One region of the Bacillus sp. THAF10 genome, then DNA from elsewhere that is predicted to be linked to it. Evidence: predicted binding sites of a transcription regulator. Region 1 holds the regulator's gene; the other holds the start of a gene.

What was found. Region 1 encodes Rex, which represses fermentation and respiration genes when NADH is low (regulators of the CRP and FNR family bind a similar motif). Its sites were predicted from a motif close to TTGTGAAATATTTCACAA; they were not measured.
Region 2: the regulator Rex is predicted to act here: its motif matches at 1,654-1,671, upstream of FIU87_RS16280 (cytochrome ubiquinol oxidase subunit I).

The regions. Positions count from the first base shown of each region.
Region 1 covers NZ_CP045403.1:318,342-322,559, reverse strand. Annotated here, with positions in the region: gene FIU87_RS01790 (CPBP family intramembrane glutamic endopeptidase) at 1-287, shown strand, start outside; gene FIU87_RS01785 (YdiK family protein) at 462-662, shown strand; gene tatC (twin-arginine translocase subunit TatC) at 687-1,442, opposite strand; gene FIU87_RS01775 (twin-arginine translocase TatA/TatE family subunit) at 1,460-1,639, opposite strand; gene FIU87_RS01770 (redox-sensing transcriptional repressor Rex) at 1,680-2,318, opposite strand; gene FIU87_RS01765 (ABC-F family ATP-binding cassette domain-containing protein) at 2,669-4,218, shown strand, end outside.
Region 2 covers NZ_CP045403.1:3,142,755-3,146,972, reverse strand. Annotated here, with positions in the region: gene FIU87_RS16285 (cytochrome d ubiquinol oxidase subunit II) at 1-216, opposite strand, end outside; gene FIU87_RS16280 (cytochrome ubiquinol oxidase subunit I) at 232-1,584, opposite strand; gene FIU87_RS16275 (CobW family GTP-binding protein) at 1,794-2,759, shown strand; gene FIU87_RS16270 (metal ABC transporter solute-binding protein, Zn/Mn family) at 2,802-3,950, opposite strand; gene FIU87_RS16265 (GTP-binding protein) at 4,042-4,218, opposite strand, start outside.

The sequences.
Region 1 (4,218 bases):
TCTATAAGCGCTTCAATTTTGCTGCAGGGTTGGTTGTCAGCTCCCTCCTATTTGCCCTTGTCCATCAAGACTTTAAGCATTTACTTATCTATTTTGTGATGGGCGGGATTTTTGCATTTTTATATGTAAAAACAAAACGGATTATTGTGCCGATTATTGCCCATGTGGGAATGAACTCGTTTGTAGTAATCGTACAATTTGTGTTCCGGGAGGACATTGAACGGTACATGCAGCGGATGGAAGAGATGCAAAACAATCTTCCGCAGTTTATTTCGTTCTTTTTTTAGGCTATGTTACCCGTAATCAACGTTACTGTCGGGCTCTTTTCGTGGAGGAATATATAATGTTGAAGCAATTTTTCTTCGCGTAAATATTAGAAAAAGTCTTAAAGCCGACTTTTTCTTTGTTAGATGCAACAATCTCTGAGAAAAGAGCTTTTTTAAGACTTGGAGGATTATTTGATGAAAATTACACCGTTACGCATGGTTTTCTTTTATTCGATCATGGGGTCCTTGTTTTTGTACCTCGCGATTGCCTCATTAGGGGAAAGCATTTGGGAGTGGCACACGATTTTGTTAATGCTGATTGCCACGTTTGATTTTGGAGTGGCGATCCGCTCATACTTGCTTCATAAAAAAATAAAAGAGATCCAAAGAAAATAGGCTCACACCTCTTAGGGTGCGAGCCTATTTTTGATTTAATTCCTGTTCCATTAATGCTTCTGCTTTCTTTGCTTTTCGGTAAGCCGTACGCGAGATGACGATGCTTATTTCATATAGAACAAAGAGCGGGACTGTGACCATCAGATGAGAGATTAATTCTGGTGGTGTAATCAGTCCGCCAATGACCAATAGAGCGAAATAAGCGAATTTACGGATTCGTACGAGCAAGTCAGGTGTGATCAGGCCAAGTCTTGTTAAGAACATCACAATGACTGGCATTTGAAACAGCAGCCCAAATGGAAGGGTGAGCTGAAACAAGAATTGAAAGTATTCATTAATTCCAATAACCTGATTAATGTCTAAGCGGTCTGCCAGTCTTCCCATAAAGTCGACAACAAATGGAAAGAGGATAAAGTATGAAAAAGCTAGTCCACTTATAAACAGGATGATGGAAATAGGGATATAACTTAAGGTTACACGGCGCTCTTTTTCGTATAGTCCTGGACTGATGAAGCTCCAGAGCTGAAAAAGGGTCACCGGAAACGTGATGATAAAGGCGATGATAAAGGCAAATTGCATGAAGATTTTGATGGGATCTGTCATGCGAAAGGCATTCATCGTCAGCTCTTTCGCTTCGTTGGTGTTTTGTAAGTATACGATAATCGGTTCGGCGAGTAAGAAGCCACCGATGGCCGACACGAAAAAGAAGGATACCACCAGGATGATTCTTTTTCGAAGCTCACCTATATGGTCATAAACCGACATTTCTCTATCTGGCATATATGTTCATCCTTACATTACTTCGTTTCTTCTTTTTTCTCTTTATCGTCGTCATCGGCCAATCCTTTTGTCGCGTTCTTGAATTCACGCAACGTATTCCCGGCAGCTTTCCCTAGCTGTGGTAACTTGCTTGGTCCGAAGATTAATAGTGCTACAAATACAATAAGTAAGAGGCTTCCCATTCCTAATGAACCCATTTTTGACACCTCCTCGAAATATTCTTATTCTACAACTTTTTTACTCGCTTGGATAGTGCTTGAGAAAATATACCAATGATTGGAGTTCCACCGCTAAATCGATGTGATGGATGCGAATGTTTTCCGGTACATTGATACGTGCTGGTGTAAAGTTCAGTATGCCCTTTACGCCCTTTTTTACAAGTCTATCCGCAATAGGCTGCGCAACAGGAGCCGGAACCGTCAAGATGGCTACCGTCACATTGTCTGGCAAGTGTACTTCCATATCGTCTAAATGATAAACAGGGACCCCACCGATCTCCGAGCCGATTTTGGACTCGTCCACATCGAAGGCCGTCACTATTTTCGTATTATTGTTTTTCATAAAATTATAATGTAGGAAGGCGGTTCCTAAATTACCTACACCTATTAGAGTAACATATGTTAATTCGTCTTGGTCGAGCGTTTTCCTGAAAAAAGTTAACAAATATTGAACATTATAGCCATAGCCTTTTTTTCCAAGAGCGCCAAAATAACTGAAGTCTCTGCGGATGGTTGCCGAATCGACCTTTACTGCTTCACTAAGCTCTGCCGAGGAAACTCGTTGTTTTCCTGAAGCATGCAAATTTTGAATAAAACGGTAATAAAGAGGCAGTCTTTTTGCTGTTGCCTGTGGTATTTTCCATTGTTCGTTATTCATATTACTCCCCCATTTGTACGACACGTTTGCTCTTAATTCTATTCTATCACGTTACGAAAACGATTACATTTCTATCTTTTTAGACTTTGTTAAAAGTGATTATACTTTTATATGAAGTTTCTAGTTGTTGATTGTAGCAAAGGCGGAGACTCCTGCGGGAATGAAGGGATTGACAGGAGACCCCACAGGGCGATAGCCCGAGGAGGTTCCTGCATCGCCCCGCGGACGCGGAGTCATTTGCAGAAATCAACAACGTAGTTTGAACAGAGCCTTTTCATAAAAACCCCAATATCTTGATGTTAACTAAGAAGAAGGATAAACTTATCTTAGAATTGCTTGAGGTGAAAAGGATGATTATTTTACAAGTAAATCAGCTATCGAAATATTTCGGTGCTGACCTTATTTTATCGAATATAAAACTAGAAGTACAATCGAAAGATAGAATTGCCTTGGTTGGACGCAATGGGGCCGGTAAATCTACTCTACTTAAAATCATATCCAATCAGCTTTCCTTTGATTCAGGGGAGCTTATTAAACCAAAAGGAGTCTCCATTGGCTATTTAGCTCAGGATACGGGCTTGCAGACGGAGCGCTCGATTTGGGATGAAATGCTGACGGTGTTTACGGAGCTTCGTGAGCTTGAAGGCAAGATGCGCGAGCTTGAGGCAAATATGGGGGACCCTGCTTATTTTGATGATCAGGCCCGCTATGTACGTGTGCTGAAGGAGTATGACGAGGTGCAGGAGTCCTTTAAGCAGCGTGGGGGCTTTCAATATGAAGCAGACATCCGCTCTGTTTTGCATGGGTTACGTTTTTCAGAATTTGATTATGACACGCCGATTGAGACATTGAGTGGTGGGCAGCGCACTCGTCTTGCGCTTGCAAAGCTTCTATTAACAAAGCCAGATCTGTTGATTTTGGATGAGCCAACCAACCACCTTGACATCGACACGCTTTCTTGGCTCGAAAGCTACCTGCAGGGCTACCCAGGTGCGTTGCTGATTGTTTCGCATGATCGCTACTTCTTGGACAAAGTGGTGACAACCGTTTATGAGATTTCTAGAAAAAAATCAACGAAATTCATCGGAAACTATAGCAAGTATTTAGAGCTAAAAGCAGAGCAGTATGAACGGGATATGAAGTCCTTTGAAAAGCAGCAGGATGAGATTGCGAAGCTGCAGGATTTTGTGGCCCGTAATTTAGCGAGAGCTTCCACCACGAAAAGGGCCCAAAGCCGCCGAAAGCAGCTCGAAAAGATGGAAGTTATGGAGCGTCCAAAAGGAGACGAAAAATCCGCTTCGATTATGTTTGATATTGATAGACAAAGTGGAAATGATGTTTTAAAAATAAAAGATTTAGCTGTTTCTTATGATGCGACCCCTATTTTTCGACATGTGGCGATGAGCCTATCACGCGGGGATAGTGTCGCACTTGTTGGTCCGAACGGAATTGGAAAGTCGACCTTATTAAAAACACTTGTCGGGAAGTTAAAGCCACTTGCTGGCGAGTATGGTTTTGGTGCCAATGTGAGCATCAGTTATTATGACCAGCAGCAAGCAGACCTGACCTCCAATAAAACCGTGCTAGCAGAGCTTTGGGATCAATATCCAAACAAGGTGGAAAAAGAAATCCGTACCGTGCTCGGTAACTTTCTTTTTTCAGGAGATGATGTGTTAAAGCCAGTGTCCACTTTGAGCGGTGGGGAAAAGGCACGGCTTGCGCTGTCGAAATTGATGATGGAGCGCTCCAATGTGCTCATACTGGATGAGCCTACCAACCATTTGGATTTAGACAGCAAAGAAATTTTAGAAAACGCCTTAATTGATTTTCCTGGTACGATTCTATTTGTCTCGCATGATCGTTATTTTATTAACCGTCTTGCAACCAAGGTCTATGAATT
Region 2 (4,218 bases), 1.3 Mb from region 1:
AAAGCTATAAATCGCCACCACCACCGCCACGATAAATACGTTGGTTACCTCCCATGTTGGAGAAAGATAGCGGTTGGCAATATTGGTGGCATTTGTTTTGTCATTTTTTATATAGAGCATAGACCAAAAACCAGCCCCAAAATCCATCGTTGCCATTACTGCATAGATAAAAATAAAGCCCCAAAGCACCGTAATTGCTAATATCACATCCGTCATATGAGAAAACCTCCCTTAGACATGTACTCCACCTGATGGAGGATCTACTTCATTTAGTTCATCTTCAATAGGATGGCGTTTAAAGTAATATCGCAGAACAAGAACCACCGCTACTCCTAACAGCACGTAAATAGCCGCAAAGGCAATAAACAGTGCTGCAAGATTTTGATTCCCTGTTACAGCATCCTCTGTAAGCATAACCCGGTATATAACCCAGGGTTGACGACCTGTGCAAGCAAATATCCACCCAAACTCAATGGCCATCATCGCCATTGGTCCAGCTGCAATAAAAAGCCACATCATCCATTTAGGAAAGGTGGGTCTTTTTAAAAGTTTACTCCAAAAAAAGCCGACTAAACTGAGCATAATCAAAAATGAACCAATTCCCACCATGGCATTAAACAGAGTGTGGACAAACAGAGGTGGCCAATATTCTTCAGGAAAATCATTCAATCCAACGACCACGGTATCAAATCGGTCATCTGCCAAAAAGCTTAACGCCCAAGGTATTTCAATGCCCCATTTAACTTCCTTAGTTTCTCGGTCTGTAAAACCTCCTACAGCCAGCGGTGCATGAGATTGTGTTTCAAATAACCCTTCAGCTGCAGCAAGCTTTTCTGGCTGATATTGATGAAGCTGCTGTGCGGATTCATGCCCATTAATAGCAGTCATGAATGAAAAAATCCCACCTACAACCAGTCCCATGATTAATGCTTTACGGTGAAACTGATACACTCGTTTGTCATGTTTATTTCTTAGCATTTTAAATGCTGCAACAGATGCAATGACAAAAGCTCCAGTCATAAAAGCAGATACTGCCACATGTCCTGCTGTTACGACAAAGCTTGGATTAAAAAAGGCAGCCCAAGGGTCTACGTCCACTATTTGCCCATTTTCTATTCGAAAACCAGCAGGTGTACCTTCAAATGCGTGAACGTTTGTAATTAAAACAGCCGACGCTGCAGCTCCAATGGTAACAAGCGTTACACTTAAAATTCGCATCCATGGTGATATCCTGTCAGCGGCATAAACATAGATTGAAATAAACAAAGCTTCTATGAAGAAGGCATAAATTTCAATTTGAAAGGGAAGGGCCATTACTTTCCCGATCACTTCCATAAAGCCAGGCCATAAAAGGGAGAGCTGGACACCAGCAATCGTACCGGTTGGAATGGCAACTCCTAACAATACAGCCTTCGCTTTCGTCCATCTTTTCGCCATGATGGCATATTCTTTATTATTGGTCTTTTGATACATCAATTCAGCGATCAATATCATTAGTGGAATACCAACACCTAAAGTGGCAAAAATGATATGAAAGCCCATTGTTGTTCCGAATAAAGACCTTGCGATTACAACATCATCCATGCTCCAACGTCCTTTCAAGCTAGAATATATATGTATATAGTCCACTTTTTTCCACCAAATATGCATGAATGGTGAATTTCTTGAAAACGAAGATTCTCCATAATATAATTAAAACGTAACAATTACGATTTATGCTGTTTTCAACAGTTCTATTAAAATAACGTTATAATGGGTATAAGAAATACAGCAGAGTGAAGAGGAGTGAAAAAATGAAGAACATGGTACCTGTTTATGTAATCAGCGGGTTTTTAGGAAGTGGGAAAACAACGGTCCTTTTACATATGCTTGCACATTTTAAACAACAAGGATTGAAACCTGGAATTATTTTGAACGAGCTTGGCGATGCCAATGTGGAGGATCATCTGTTTCAAGGCGAAAGAGTTGTAGAACTCTTAAATGGGTGTATCTGTTGCACCATTCAAGAGGATTTGAAATCTACATTAGATCAATTTATTGGCCAGCAAATCGATGTATTAATCATTGAAGGAACAGGTGTCGCTAACCCACTCGAAATTAAAGAGGTGCTCTTAACACCAGCATACATGGAACATTTTGAACTTCACTCCATGATAAGCCTAGTGGATGCAAGTCACTATCTTGAATATCAGAGCTTTTTCAATAGCTCTAAAGAAATTAGAGGACTTTTAAAAGAGCAGGTAACCTCTGCCCATTTATTGATCCTAAATAAAATGGACCTTGTTTCCGAAAAAGAGCTCATTAAGGTAGAAATGAAGCTCGCTGATCAGCTGGAGAATCATGTCCCTGTTTACCGGACAAGCCATGGAGAAGTGCCACTAGATATTTTACTCGAAAAGAGAATGCATGTGGTGGAAGTGGGATCCAATAGAAATCATGATGATCAAGGGCACCACCATCATCATCATCATCACCACCATATCGAAGCAGTAAAAATACACATTCCAAATGCAATAAACAGAATTTCACTAGAAAAAGAATTGAAAAAGCTTTCTAAGCAAGTAGTTAGAACAAAAGGGCTTGTACGGCTGGATGAGACACCAGGATTGTATGAGCTTCAATATGCGGCTGCCACCTTAATGTTGAATAAAGTGAAGGAAGACTCATGTAAACAAGAACCAGCCCTTATTTTAATAGGGAAAGAAATTGACGAAATAAAGGTAGAAAAGCTTAGGGAATCGTTAACAAAAAAGGAATAAGATTATAATAAAAGGCAGTCCGCCATTGGACTGCCTTTTTACTTAATTTAATGCTTTTTTCAACGTATCAAGATTTTTCCTCATCAAGCTGAAATAATCCTCTTTGTTTTCCACGTCTTCATCTGTTATTGCCTCTAAGTTGTGAAGAATTAGTGCTTCCGCTCCAATTTCATTTTTAACAACATTGGCCACTTTGCCAGTAATGTTTTGATCAAAAATGACATATTTCATCTCGTTTTCTTTAGCAGTTTCGATAATCTCTGCTAACTGTTTTTGCGATGGCTCTTGAGAAGGGGAGAGACCAGTCACACTAATTTGCTCAAGACCATAGCGGCTTTCCCAATATCCGTATGCTGCATGGGAAACAAGAATTTTATTCGTTGCTGCTGATTCTAATGTTTCTTTATATTCTTTATCTAATTCTTCTAGGTCAGTTTTAAGTGTTTTGAAGTTAGCCTCGAAATCCTCTTTTGCTTCAGGCTTAAGTTCAGTAAGAGCATTTTTAATGTTTTCAGCTAGGCTAATGGAGAGTACTGGGTCAATCCATACATGCGGGTCACCATCAGAGTGGTTATGTCCTTCATGACTGTCATGTTCCTCTTCATCAGCATGCTCGTGGTCATGTTCGTCTTCATGTGCCTCATCGGCATGCTCGTGATCATGTTCGTCTTCATGCGCCTCATCGGCATGCTCGTGATCATGTTCGTCTTCATGCGTCTCATCACCGTGCTCGTGATCATGTTCGTCTTCATGCGCCTCATCAGCATGCTCATGGTCATGTTCGTCTTCATGCGCCTCATCAGCGTGCTCGGTATGCTCTTCACCACTATGCAATTCAATCCCTTGTCCAGCTGCCACAATTAGTACATTTTCTTTTTCTAAAACATCCTTTGCTTTATCAGCAAATCCTTCTGCACCGACACCACTGTATATAAAGGCATCTGCTGCAGCCATTTCGCTCATCGTTTTCGTAGATGGTTCAAAGGTATGTGCATCCGCACCGGGAGGAAAAACAGATTGTACTTCAACATGGTCGCCGCCAATCTTTTTAGTAAAATCCTCCAATGGGAAAATAGTCGTATATATTGTCAATTTTTCACTGCCGTCCGATGCTAAATTGTCCGAATTACAACCGATTAAAAAAGTGAAAACCGTAAGCATCGTGATGACAAAAATAGATTTTGTTTTCATTGTTGTCTCCTTTCATTTTTTATCCTAGGTAATTATATCGTAATTGTTACGATTTGAGAACAGGAAATTAAATTATTGTAAAATTGTTTCTTTATTCGTTTACAAAGGGTGGTATTGGATCATGGAACTCCGACCAATCTTCTAACATTTCTTTTTCTGTGAGCAGGCATGTATCTAGAGACCGTTCAATAAGTTTTTGTTCCATGTCAATACCGATAAAGACTAGCTCTGTCATTCTATCACCAAAGGTAGGATGCCATTTCTGAAG